Regions from separate parts of the Geminicoccus sp. genome, predicted to be linked through region 3. Evidence: riboswitches for the same ligand, from Rfam matches in the RefSeq annotation. Region 3 holds a riboswitch; each other region holds the start of a gene.
What was found. Region 3 has a riboswitch for thiamine pyrophosphate ahead of thiM (hydroxyethylthiazole kinase). Riboswitches for the same ligand answer to the same signal wherever they lie in the genome.
Positions count from the first base shown of each region.

Region 1: linked by a shared signal. The riboswitch ahead of thiB (thiamine ABC transporter substrate binding subunit) and the one ahead of thiM (hydroxyethylthiazole kinase) in region 3 are both predicted to bind thiamine pyrophosphate.
Region 2: linked by a shared signal. The riboswitch ahead of thiO (glycine oxidase ThiO) and the one ahead of thiM (hydroxyethylthiazole kinase) in region 3 are both predicted to bind thiamine pyrophosphate.
Region 4: linked by a shared signal. The riboswitch ahead of VHL31_RS13305 (ABC transporter ATP-binding protein) and the one ahead of thiM (hydroxyethylthiazole kinase) in region 3 are both predicted to bind thiamine pyrophosphate.

Region 1 covers NZ_DATAGQ010000213.1:3,246-6,552, reverse strand. The annotation lists gene VHL31_RS23650 (ABC transporter permease subunit) at 1-838, opposite strand, end outside; gene thiB (thiamine ABC transporter substrate binding subunit) at 814-1,812, opposite strand; TPP riboswitch at 1,854-1,959, opposite strand; gene VHL31_RS23640 (alpha/beta hydrolase) at 2,019-3,245, opposite strand; gene VHL31_RS23635 (hypothetical protein) at 3,242-3,307, opposite strand, start outside.
Region 2 covers NZ_DATAGQ010000236.1:34,843-38,149, forward strand. The annotation lists gene ligD (DNA ligase D) at 1-1,446, shown strand, start outside; TPP riboswitch at 1,497-1,621, shown strand; gene thiO (glycine oxidase ThiO) at 1,669-2,670, shown strand; gene thiS (sulfur carrier protein ThiS) at 2,667-2,864, shown strand; gene VHL31_RS25600 (thiazole synthase) at 2,871-3,307, shown strand, end outside.
Region 3 covers NZ_DATAGQ010000120.1:13,943-17,249, reverse strand. The annotation lists gene VHL31_RS11115 (farnesyl diphosphate synthase) at 1-655, opposite strand, end outside; gene VHL31_RS11110 (exodeoxyribonuclease VII small subunit) at 671-910, opposite strand; gene VHL31_RS11105 (histone deacetylase family protein) at 930-1,862, opposite strand; TPP riboswitch at 1,938-2,037, shown strand; gene thiM (hydroxyethylthiazole kinase) at 2,032-2,820, shown strand; gene thiE (thiamine phosphate synthase) at 2,817-3,307, shown strand, end outside.
Region 4 covers NZ_DATAGQ010000137.1:21,160-24,466, forward strand. The annotation lists gene VHL31_RS13300 (ABC transporter permease) at 1-737, opposite strand, end outside; gene VHL31_RS13305 (ABC transporter ATP-binding protein) at 734-1,537, opposite strand; TPP riboswitch at 1,531-1,650, opposite strand; gene rodA (rod shape-determining protein RodA) at 1,699-2,835, opposite strand; gene mrdA (penicillin-binding protein 2) at 2,845-3,307, opposite strand, start outside.

The DNA.
Region 1 (3,307 bases), on a different contig from region 3:
GCAGACCATCCTCGACCCGCAGCTTCGGTGGCGCTCCCGTCGACACACCACTGCGGATGGTCCGCACGCCCAGCCCAATGCCAACGAGCACGCTGCACAGCGCGATCTGCAGCAGCGCCAGCACGGCCACGCGCACCAGGTCCGCATCGACCCTCAGCGCCTCGTAGATCGCGACCTCCATGGTTGTTCCGGCTGGCCCGCCACCAAGCGTCATCGGCAGGGCGAAGCTCGTGAAGCAGAGCATGAATACGATGCCGAGCGCACGCGCGATGCGCGGCGCCAGGGCCGGCCACTCGATCAGCCGGAAGCGGGCTAGATCCCCCAGGCCAAGCTGTCGGGCCAGCCGCCACTGTTCCGCCGGCACGGCGCGCCAGGCAGGAGCCAGGATGCGCACCGCGAGTGGCAAGTTGAGGAAGACGTGGCCGATCAGGATGCCCGTCAGGCCATAGATCGACGGCCAGGGGATCCCGAGCATGCCGAACAGCTCGGCGACCCAACCGCGCCGGCCGAACAGCACGAGCAGCGCGCTTCCTGCCACAAGGGCAGGCACCAGAACCGGCAGGGCCAGCAAGCGCTCGAGCAGATCGCGACCAGGAAAGGAGCGCCGCACCAGGGCCCGTGCAACCAGTACCGCCGGCAGCACCGCCAGTAGTGCCGACAGGGTAGCCTGCACCAAGGTGAAGCGAAGGGTGAGGAGCGTTCGCCCGTCCAGCCATCGTCCGCCCTGTCCCGCCTCCTGCAGTCCCGTCGCCAGGAGCGCCAGGATCGGCAGGAACAGCGTGAGGCCGACCAGAAGCGCGGTGACGTTGCCGATCAGCGTCCCAGTGCGGCGAACCACTCGTCCACCCATGCAGCGCGGTTGACCCGCACCGTCTCGGCATTGGTGAGGAGCGCCTTGCCCGGCTGGATCAGCCGGCTGAACTCTTCGGGCAGTTCCACGCCGTCCGACTTGGCGGGATACATCCAGTTGGTGGTCGGCAGGATCGACTGGGCGTCCGACGAGAGGAGGAACTGCAGGAAGCGCTTGGCGAGCTCCGGCTCCTGGGCGTTCTTCGCCAAGGCCGCCACCTCGACCTGCAGATAGTGGCCGTCCGTGAACGGTGCCGCCTGGATGTCGTCCTTGCTCTCGGCAACCATGTGGTAGGCGGGCGAGGTCGTGTAGCTGAGGACCATGGACGCCTCGCCCTTCAAAAACAGGTCGTAGGCCTCGCTCCATCCCGACGTCACCGTCAGGATGTGCGGGGCCAGCTTCTCCCAGTAGGCCCTGGCATCCTCGCCATGAACGGCCTTCACCCAGAGCAGCAGGCCCAGACCTGGGGTGCTCGTCCGCGGATCTTGGATAACGACCGTCAGATCGGGCGGGGCATCAGCCAGTTCGGCCAGGCTCTTCGGCGGGTTCGGCAACCGGGTGCGATCGTACACGAAGGCAAAGTAGCCCCAGTCGTAGGGAACGAACGACGGATCGTCATACATTACCGGCAAAGTAAGCCCGCTCAGGTCCTGGCCATGCGGTGCCACGAAGCCGCCATCCTTCGCTTCGGCTGTCAGGCTGCTGTCCAGCCCGAGCACCACGTCCGCCTTGGAAGATGCTCCTTCGAGCTTCAGCCGGGACAGGATGGCGACGCCGTCATCCACGGAGGTCCAGACGAGGTCACAGCCGCAACTCGCCTCGAAGCGCCTCTCAAGCTCGGGGCCGGGCCCCCATTCGCTGGTGAAGGACGAGTAGGTATAGACGTCGAGCACCGGCTTGGCCTGGACGCCGGACATGATCGTCATCGAACCAAGGACGGTGGCGGCGAGCTTGCGCTTCATTCTTCCCTCCATACGAAGGGAAGGTGCGCATGGCCGGTCCTGTCGCGGCGGCTGCCCATTCCCTACGCCGGCATGATCCGGATCAGGTTCCTCGGGTTCGCTCGTGCGTCTCAGCCGGCAGCAAGGCCGGCACCCCGCGGGTCACATGCGCGCCCATTACTGCCCGCCGCGCTCCAAGACAAGCGGCGGCCATCGGCGTGTCTCGGTCACCCCTTCACGTGGGTGGTCGGCCGGTCCCCGCCCCCCGCCTTCTCCTGATGCCACTTCCCATCGGCATCCTGGTACTCGATGACCTCGTCGTCGCCGGCCTGCTCCTGCCGGACAGCCGCGTCCTCCGCAGCGCGGCGGGCCTCGTCGTGGGTATTGTAGGTCTCGGAAAAGCTGTCACCGAGCTTGTAGGCCCAGCCATGATCGTGCTGCACGATCTCGTAGGTGATATCGGCCATGTCGAGTCCTCCGGCTTGTCCGGCACTGAACGTACTGCCGGTTTCGCCGGTTCCGGCCGCGCCCAGCCGTCGCGCCGCCGTCACCAGTCGCTCGAAGGCAGCGGCGGCCGGTGCCGCATGATGGCGCGCGCGCAGCCAGGCGTGCGGCAGACCGGCCTCGACCACCGCGTCCACCGGCACGCGCGCGGAGCGCAACCTGCCTGCAAACGCCGACACGTCGGAGGCGAGCGGGTCGTACTCCGCAGCCGTCATGAACACAGGCGGCAGGCCTGGCAGTGCTGGCGCGTCACCCGGGAACAGGCGCGGATCGTCGCGGTCGCTCTCGTCAGCGGTGCGCCCAAGATAGGTCTCGAGATAGTGCAGCATATCGACCGTGGTCAGACCGGGAGCATCATGCATCTCGATTCGCGATGGCAGCGTCTGATCGCTGGAGAGCGCGGGGTAGACCAGCAGTTGGCCTGCCGGTCCCGGCTCGCCCGCATCCCGCAATGCCTGCGTCACGGCAGCGGCAAGGTTGCCCCCTGCGCTGTCGCCGGCCAGCAGGATCCGCTCCCGGTCGATGCCCAGCCCCGACGCTTCGTCGCGCACCGCCCGGAACACGGCCAGCGCGTCGTCGAAGGCTGCCGGGAAGGGGTGCTCGGGCGCCAGGCGATATTCGACCGCGACGGCAACGCAGCCGGCACCATCGGCCAGATCCGCGACGACGCTGTCATGCGTCTCGAGATCGCCCACCACCCACCCACCGCCATGGAACCAGACGATGCAGGCGCCGCTCGACCGGGCCGGCCGGTAGATCCGGCAGGGCACGCCCGCGAATGCCCAGTCCTCGCTGGAGAGCCCGGCTGGATGAGGGGCTGCAAAATGTCGGCAGGCGCGGCGATAGCCTTCGCGGATCTCGTCGAACGAAGCGCCCTCGGGCGTGGCCGCGATACGCTCGCCCTCGGCGAGCCAATCCAGCATGGCGCGATCGAGTTGGTAGTTGGTCACCGGCAGCCTGCCTTCGCGATATCCTTTTCCCGCGCGAACGCCTGGGTCTGCACCCACCAAGG
Region 2 (3,307 bases), on a different contig from region 3:
CGCTTCAGCGAATCGTTTCCGGAGCAGGGCGATCTCGTGCTGCAGCATGCCTGCCGGCTCAGCCTGGAAGGCATCGTCTCCAAGCTGCGCGCTGCACCCTACCGCTCGGGGCGCAGCGGCGACTGGATCAAGTCGAAGTGCGGCGACCGGCAGGAATTCGTGATCGTCGGTTGGGTACCCTCCACCGCGGCGCCGCGAGCGATCGGCTCCCTCGTGCTTGCCTATTACGACGATGGGAAGCTGGTACATGCCGGGCGGGTGGGCACCGGCTTCGGCGGTGCCATGGCGCGGGAGCTCTGGGAGCGCTTGCGCTCCCTCGACGAGACCAAGATGCCGTTCAAGGAGCGGCCCGAGCGAAGCAGCCGGGACGTGCACTGGGTCAGCCCGCAACTGGTGGCGGAAGTGGAGTTCAGGGGCTGGACCGGCGATCTGCTGCTCCGGCACGCCTCCTTCCGCGGCCTGCGCGACGATAAACCGGCGACCGAGATCGTCCGCGAGGATCCCGCGCCGGCGAGAAAGGCTTCAGCCAAGGCTCTACCCAAGGCCCCGGCCGAGCCGAAACAGGCGAGGGTGAAGCTGACCCACCCGGACAGGGTCTACTGGCCGGAGGACGGCGTCACCAAGCAGGGCCTCGTCGACTACTATGCCGACATATGGAAGTGGATGGCGCCGCATGTGGTGGCGCGTCCGCTGTCGCTGATGCGCTGCCCCGATGGCGTGGGCCAGAAATGCTTCTTCCAGAAATCGCCCTGGCGCGGCATGAACCGGGCCGTGACCGTGCTCGACAATCCGGGCAATGGTGGTGACACGGTACTGACCATCCAGGACCTGGACGGGATGGTGGCCCTGGTGCAGGGCGGTGTCCTGGAGGTCCATCCATGGGGTGTCCGCATCGATGACCTGGATCATCCCGACCAGGTGACGTTCGACCTGGACCCCGGGGATGATGTGGATTGGGAACAGGTCAAACAGGCGGCGTTCGACGTTCGCGAGCGCCTGAAGGTGCAGGGGCTGGAAAGCTACCTGAAGACGACCGGTGGAAAGGGACTCCATGTGGTCGTGCCACTCAAGCCGTCGGCGGACTGGGAGCAGGCCAAGAACTTCGCCCATGAGCTTGCGGCGGCCATGACGAAGGACAGCCCCGCCTTGTACACCGCGACGATGACCAAGAAGTTGCGGGCCGGGCGGGTCTTCGTCGACTGGCTGCGCAACGGACGCGGATCCACGGCGGTTTGCGCCTACTCGACGCGCGCCCGTGCCGGTGCGCCGGTCTCCACGCCACTGGCCTGGGATGAACTGGATGTCGACGTCCGGGGTCCGCATTTCAACGTCAACAACGTGGCGAACCGTCTGGGCCACCTCGGTAGTGACCCTTGGACCGGCTTCTTCCGCACTGAGCAGACGCTGCCGGTGCAGAAGGCCAAGCGGGCTCACGCCCGAAAGTGAGGGGCCAGGCAGCCCAGGTGTTTGACTTCGGCCGCGATCGACATCACCTTCAGAGCACCTAGGGGAGCCCCGCGAGGGGGCTGAGAGGTCATCGGCACAGCCTGCTGTGCGGCATGACGACCCTTCGAACCTGATCCAGTTCATGCTGGCGTAGGGATGGGTGACCGCTGCAATCCGGCAGAGATCGACCTCCCGCCATCAGGCTGGGGAGCGTACCGATCGATGCATATCGTGGTCATGGGAGCAGGTGTCGCCGGTTTGACCGCAGCGCTTGCGCTGGCGGAACGCGGCCACGACGTCGATGTGCTCGAGCAGGGTCCTGGGCTCGGCCTTGCGTCCTGCTCCCGCTATGCCGGTGGAATGCTGGCTCCCTGGTGCGAGCGGGAAAGTGCCGAGCAGATCGTGGCCGACCTCGGCCAGGAGGCGCTTTCCTACTGGCCTCGTGTCCACCCGCAGACCGTCCAGCGAGGCAGCCTTGTCGTGGCTCCCAGGCGCGACGAGCGGGAGCTCGACCGGTTCGCGCGGCGCACCTCGCATTTCCGGCCGCTCTCAGGCACGGAACTCGGCGAACTCGAGCCAGATCTCGGCGGGCGCTTCGGCCGGGCCTTGTTCTTTCCCGATGAGGCGCATCTCGATCCTCGCCAGGCCCTGCAGTCGCTGGCTTCGCGCTTGCAGGAGCAGGGTGTGGTGATTCGGTTCGGGGTGGATGCACGCCAGCATCTGGCCGCAGCCGACCGGGTGATCGACTGCCGCGGCCTGGCAGCCCGAGACCATCTGGCGGACCTGCGGGGCGTCAGGGGCGAGATGCTGATCCTCCGCTGCCCCGAGATCTCCCTGCAGCGGCCCGTACGGCTCCTGCACCCCCGCTTCCCCTTGTACATCGTGCCCCGCGATGACGGGCACTTCATGGTGGGGGCCACCAGCATCGAGAGCGGCGACCGGACCCGCGTGACGGTGCGATCGGCCGTGGAACTCCTCAATGCCGCCTACACGCTGCATCCGGCGTTTGGAGAAGCAGAGATCGTCGAACTCGGTGCCGATGCACGCCCGGCCTTTCCCGACAACCTCCCGCGCGTCCGGCAGATCGGCCGAACCCTCTACCTGAACGGCCTCTACCGACACGGCTTTCTGCTCGCACCGGTCCTAGCTCGTGTAGCAGATGAACTAGTCTCGGAAGGCAAGCCTAATCAATATCTTGTGGATGAAGAAAGAGAGGTGGGATGAAGTTGATCGTGAACGGAGAGCCGGTCCAGACAGACCGGGTCGTGCTCGCCGATCTGCTGGAACAGCTGGGCTACGGGAACATTGTGGTCGCGACCGCCGTGAACGGCAGCTTCGTGCCCGTGCCACGTCGTAACGAGACGAGCCTAGAGGAGGGTGACAAGGTCGAGATTCTTGCACCCATGCAAGGAGGCTGAGCAATCATGGATGTTTATGGCACGAAGCTGACGTCACGACTCCTGCTGGGCACATCGCAGTATCCCTCGCCGGCCATCCTGGCGGAGGCCGTCCGGGCGGCTGGTGCCGAGGTGGTCACGGTTTCGCTGCGGCGCGAATCCGGGGCCGGGCGAGCCGGCCAGGGGTTCTGGTCGCTGATCCGCTCGCTCGACGTGAAGGTCCTGCCGAACACGGCCGGCTGCCATACCGTGAAGGAAGCCGTCGCCACCGCGCAGATGGCGCGCGAGGTCTTCGGCACGTCGTGGGTCAAGCTGGAGGTGATCGGGCATCACGATACGCTGCAGCCGGACGTGTTCGGGCTGGTGGAAGCGGCGCGGATCCTGTCGGAGGACGGCTTCCAGGTGTTTCCGTACACGACCGACGACCTGATCGTGGCGGAAAAGCTGCTGGAGGCCGGCTGCCA
Region 3 (3,307 bases):
TCTGGAAGGCGAGCCCCAGACATCTCGCCCAGCCGACGACGTGGTGGCGGACCGGCGCATCGGCACCGGCGATGACGGCACCGGCTTCAGCGGCAAAGGCGATCATGGCGCCGGTCTTGAGCCGCTCCATCTGTTCCAGGCCTGCCAGATCCGGCGGGTTCGCCTCGCCCTGCAGGTCGAGCATCTGCCCGCCACACATGCCAGCAGCGCCGGCGGCCCGAGCCAGACCCGCTATCAGCGTCAGCCTGGCAATTTCCGGCAGCCGCGCGTCCCCGGCAATCCACTCGAACGCAACCGCCTGCAGAGCATCACCGGCTAAAACCGCGGTCGCTTCATCGAAGGCGAGATGGCAGGCTGGGCGGCCACGGCGCGTGGACGCGTCGTCCATGGCCGGCAGGTCGTCGTGGATCAGCGAGTAGGCATGTACGGCCTCGATCGCAGCAGCGGTGGCCATCCAGTTCGACTGGCTAGCGCCGGCCAGGGCATCCGCCACGGCTCGCACGAGTGCTGCCCGCAGCCGCTTGCCGCCGCCGAGTGCCGCGTAACGCATGGCCTCGACCAGCCTCGGCGCCGCGTGATCCGCAGGCGAACCAAGCAGCCGGTCGATCTCCGCCTCCACGCTGGCGGCCGTATCCTGAAGAAAGCTGGTGAGCAAGGTGGACGGCCGACGTCAGCGGGAGGGATCGAAGGGTTCGACGCGGGGCTCGCCAGCGGCGTTCACCGACAGCTTCTCCACCCGCATCTGCGCGTCCGCCAGCTTCTGCCGGCACAGCTCCTTGAGTGCCGTACCGCGCTCATAGGCCGAGATCGCATCGTCCAGGTCCAGCTGGCCGCGCTCCAGCTCCTGAACCAGCTTCTCCAGTTCTCCGAGCGCAGCCTCGAAGCTCATCTGCTTGTTCGTTTCGGTCACAGGGCTGCTCTTCCTCCGCTCACTCTTGGCCAGCGAGCGCGCAGACATGGGCTTTGACGCTCCGGCCGAGCGCGTCGACGTCGTAGCCGCCTTCCAGCACCGATACTACCCGCCCCTGCGCATGACGGTCGGCCACGGCGACGAGTTGCTTCGTCACCCAGGCGAAGTCTTCCTCCGTCAGGCGCAGGCTTGCAAGCGGGTCGGCTTCATGCGCGTCGAACCCTGCCGAGATCAGCAGCAGTTCCGGCGCGAACCGGTCGAGCACCGGGATGACGCGGTCGGCCACCACCTTGCGGAAGAACGTACCGTCGGTGCCCGAGCGCAAGGGTATGTTCAGGATGTTGTCGCGTGCGCCTCGCTCGTTGTCGGCTCCCGTGCCGGGGTAGAGTGGTGACTGGTGCGTCGAGACGTAAAGCGTCTGCGGATCGGACCAGAAGATCTCCTGGGTGCCGTTCCCATGGTGGACGTCGAAGTCGACGATCGCGATCCTGCCGACACCATGCACGGTACGAGCCTGGGCTGCGCCCACGGCTACGCTGTTGAACAGGCAGAAGCCCATCGCACGGTTGCTCTCGGCATGATGCCCAGGCGGCCGCATTGCCGAGAAGGCGCGCTTGGCCCGACCGGACAAGATCGCATCCACCGCCGAGGCGGCAGCACCGGCCGCGCGCAAGGCTGCCTCGCGGCTGCCGGGCGAGCCGATGGTATCGGCGTCGATCTGCACGAGGCCCTGGTCCGGCAGGGCCTCCAGGAGGGCGTCGACATAGGCAACGTCATGGACGCGCTTCACCTGCTCGATCGATGCCTCCGGGGCTTCCTGCCGAAGCAGCCACGGGGCGTCCAGCTGATCCAGCGCCTCGACGACCGCCCGGTAGCGCGCCGGCCGCTCGGGATGGCCCGGTCCCGTGTCGTGGAGCAGGGCGCTGTCATGAAGATAGAGCAGGACGTTCACGTGCGGACGCTTCCTTCTGGTTGACAATGCGGGCGCTCGCCTGCGGTTGACATCGGTCGCAATCGGACCATCCTCAAGCCCGCCAAGGGGTGTTCGTCGTGACCGGCGGACTGAGATCAAACCCGTTGAACCTGATCTGGGTCATGCCAGCGAAGGGAGGCCAAGGAAGATGTCCCAGGACGTGGGACGGGTGCTCGATGCGCTGAGAAGCCGCCGGCCGCTCGTCCACAACATTACCAACTATGTCGTGATGAACTCGACGGCCAATGCCTTGCTGGCGGTGGGCGCGTCACCGGCCATGGTGCATGCCGCGGAGGAAGTCGAGGAGTTCGTCGCGATCTCCGACGCCCTGGTCGTGAACATCGGCACCTTGTCCCGGCCCTGGATCGAAGCAATGCATCTTGCTGTCGCCAAGGCGGACGGTGCGGGCAAGCCTTGGGTCCTGGACCCGGTCGGTGCGGGAGCCACGCGCCTTCGCACCGAGACGGCCCACAACCTTATTCGCCACCGGCCGGCGGTCATCCGGGGCAATGGCTCGGAGATCATGGCGCTCGTGGGCAGTTCCGGCACCACCAAGGGTGTCGACAGCACCACGGGCAGCGATGCGGCACTCGATGCCGCCCGCGGGCTGGCTCTGTCCACGGGATCCTGCGTGGTCGTCACCGGGGCCGTCGATCACGTAACCGATGGCGAGCGGGTTGTTTCCTGTGCCAACGGCGACGAACGCATGACCCGCGTCACCGGCCTCGGATGCACGCTCAGCGCGTTGACCGCAGCCTGTCTGGCTGTCGAGGAAGACCGCATCCTGGCGGCGCTTGCCGCCTGCACCATCCTCGGGGTCGCCGGGGAGTTGGTATGCGGCCAGAGCGAAGGGCCGGGCTCGCTGCAGGTGAGCATCCTGGACAGTCTGGCCAGGATCGACCGGACGATGCTGATCGGGCGGGCGAAGCTCACGTGAGGCGTCATGTGGATCTTGGCCTTTATGTCGTGCTGGACACGGCCACGACGCCACCGGCGCGCATTGCGGATCTCGCCGATGCCGCCGCTCGTGGCGGAGCCACGATCCTCCAGCTCAGGGACAAGACTTCCAGCGCGCGCCGCCTGATCGAACTGGCCGGTGCGATCCGGGCCCGGGTCGCCGGGATGGGCGTTCCCCTGATCGTCAACGACCGGGTCGACGTGGCGCTCGCGGCCGGTGCTGACGGTGCGCATGTCGGCCAGGACGATCTGCCGTCCCCTGCCGCCAGGGCCATCCCCGGTCCCGACGCGATCATCGGACTGTCCGTCACGAGCATGGATGAGATCGGGACCGTCGATCCGGCGGTGGTGGACCATGTCGGCCTTGGCCCGATCTTTGCGACCAGTACAAAGCTGGACGCGGCGCCGCCACTGGGGGCGATGGCCTTCCGGTGCATCCGCGGCCGACTGGATCTTCCGGTCGTGGC
Region 4 (3,307 bases), on a different contig from region 3:
CTGGCGGGTTGCCAGCGGTTGAACCGGGTCATGACCCGGTCGACCAGCCACCAGAGGCTGAGCGCCATGGCGGACAGCACCACGAGCGCAGCGAACAGCAGGTCGACCTGCATCCGTGCGTTGGCGTGCAGCATCAGGTAGCCCAGGCCGCCCGACGAGCCGACCCATTCCCCGACGACGGCACCGATCGGTGCCACCGCGGCGGCCACCCGGAGACCTGATCCGAGGGCTGGCAGCGAAGCCGGAACGCGGATCTGCCGGAGCACAGCCAAAGGTGGTGCATCCATGACCCGCGCCAGTTCCAGCCAACCGCGCTCGGTGCGGCGCAGCCCGTCGAAGAAGGCGAGCGTCACGGGGAAGAAGATGATCAGGACCGCCATCGCGACCTTGGAGAGGAGGCCATAGCCCAGCCACAGCACGAGCAGCGGGGCCAGCGCGAACACGGGCAATGCTTGGCTGATCACCAGCACGGGAAGCAGCCACCGCCTCGCAGGTGCGGAACTCACCAGGACGAGGGCAGCCAGGGCGCCGATCAGGCTGCCGATGAGGAGGCCGAGCACGATCTCCAGGCCGGTCGTGGCGGCGTGCTCCGCCAGGAGGTGCAAGTTGCGCCAGCCGGCCAGCGCCACCGTGAGGGGACCCGGAAGAATGAAGGGCGGCACGCCGCTCAGCCAGACCACCAGTTGCCACGAACACAGCAGGCCAACAGCCGTCACAGCCGGACGGAACAGGCTCATTGGGTTTCTACCAGTTCGGCCGATGCCAGAAGTTCCTTCATGAGGTCTGACTGCAGGCGGATGGCGCCGGGATCTGCTGGATCGCGCGGCGTGGGACCGGATGGCTCGATCGGCCCGCGAAGCTTCGCGGGGTTGCCAGCCATCACCCAGATGCGGTGTCCCAGCCGGATGGCTTCCAGGGGATGATGCGTCACCAGCAGGACCGTGCGATCGGCCAGCAGCTCGGCCGCGAGATCCTGCAGGCGATGGCGGGTGACCGCATCCAGGGCCGAGAACGGTTCGTCCATCAGGACGACCGGCCGATGTTCGATCAGCGTGCGTGCCAGGGCGACGCGCTGCCGCATGCCGCCGGAGAAGACCAACGGCGACGCATCTCCCTTGCCGGCCAGCCCCACCCGCGCGAGGAGCGCATCGGCTTCGGCGGCCAGAACCTTCATGGCATCGCGCGATCTGCCGCGGAGCCGGTGGCCAAGGAGCACGTTGTCGCGCACGTTCAGCCAGGGCAGCAGCAGGTCCTGCTGGGCCATCAGCGCGATCTTGCCGACAAGGCGACCCGGGTCCGGACGAACAACGGCACCGGCTTCCAGACCGGCGATCAGGCGCAGCAGGCTGGTCTTGCCGACGCCGGACGGACCAAGCAGGCAGGTCCACTTGCCGGCCGGAAGCCGCAGCCGCAGGTCCTGGAATACAGGGCGTCCGCCATAGACGAGGTGGGGCACCTCCACCTCCACCTCGGGTCCAAGCAGGCGCGGCGGCTCCTCTGGGGAGCGGACAACGGGCGGTGCCTGGCTGATCTGCATGCTGTTCCCATCCCTTCGCCAGTGTGAACTGGATCAGGTTCGAAGGGTCGCCATGCTGCACGGATGTGCCGATGGCCTCTCAGCCCCTTGCCGGGACTCCCCTTGGATGGGTGGGTGATAGGTTCTCGTCCCCGGTTTGGGAACAGGCTTTGTCGGCCGGCTCAGCTTTTCGGGAAACGCTGGATCGGGGTGTCGCGGTGGACGTCGGCGGACAGGAGGATGCCGAAGCCCAGCAGGACGGTCAGCATGGCGGTGCCGCCATAGCTGATCATCGGCAGCGGAATGCCGACGACCGGGATCAAGCCCATCACCATCGACGTGTTGATCACGACGTAGACGGCGAAGTTCATGCTGAGCCCGATGATGACCAGCCGCGCGAACTGGCTGTGGGCCCGGGTCGCCGCGACGATGCCCAGGACCACGACCGCGAAGAACAGGAAGAGCGTGAAAGTGGCACCCACGAAGCCGGTTTCTTCGGCGAGCGTGGTGAAGGCGAAGTCCGTGTGCTTCTCGGGCAGGTAATTGAGCTGGGCCTGCGAGCCGTGCAGGTAGCCCTTGCCCCAAAGGCCGGCCGAACCCAACGCGATCTTCGACTGGATGATATGATAGCCGGAGCCCAGCGGGTCCTCTTCCGGGTTCAGGAAGGTAAGCACCCGCTGGCGCTGATAGTCATGCATCATCTCCCAGCCCACCGGCAGGGCCGCCAGGCCGATGGCGATCACCAGGGCGAACTTCCACCAGCGTACGCCTGCAGCGAAGAACAGGGTGCCGCCCACCGAGATCAAGGTGATGGCGGTGCCAAGGTCGGGCTGGAGCATCACGAGTGCTACCGGCACCGCCACCATCAGGAGGGGTGGGACCAGGAACAGCGGCCGCTTCACGTCGTCCAGCCAGCCGGCATGGAACCAGCGCGCCAGTCCCAGGATCAGGGCGATCTTCATGACCTCGGACGGCTGGAGCTGGATTGGGCCCAGATCGATCCAACGCTGGGCGCCCTTGGCGACGATTCCGGAGAGGTCGACTGCCAGGAGCAGCGCCACTCCCACCATGAACACCGGATAGGCGATCCTGAACCAGAAGCGCACGTCGATCATGGCCAGGACCAGCATGACGCAGATCCCGGCGGCAAGGCGCACGGCATGGCGGAAGGCCCAGGGTTCCGGTGAGCCGCCCGCGGCAGAATACAGGACCGCATAGCCGATGCCGCCGATCACGCAGAGCAGCGCGACGAGCAGCCAGTTGATCGACAGGATCTTCTCGCCCAGCGATAGGTCGGTCGCCCGCAGCCGTTCTTCCATGGCAGGTCCTCAGGCGGACTTGCCGTCCGGCGCCTGGACGGGCTGACCGTCCAGTTGCAGGACGCGGTCGAGGATGTCGCGCGCAATGGGTGCCGCCACGGCGGAGCCGCCCCCGCCATGCTCGACCACCACGGCCACCGCATAGCGGGGCTCCGTGAAGGGCGCGTAGCCCACGAACAAGGCATGGTCGCGCTGTTCCCAGGGGATGTCCTTGCGCTTGTAGGCGCCGGACAGCCGGTCGGCCTTGCTGATCCGGCGCACCTGGGAGGTACCCGTCTTGCCGCCCATCTGGACGCCCGGCGTGAGGAGGGCAGCGGCACGCGCGGTGCCCGCCGGACTGTTCACCACACGGTGCATGCCACCAAGGACGAGATCCAGATGCTCCTTGGCAACCCCTACCGGCTCGGCCATGGCACCACAGCAGGCCATATGGCGCGGGCCGCCACGGACCAGCCAAGGGCTGACCTTGTAG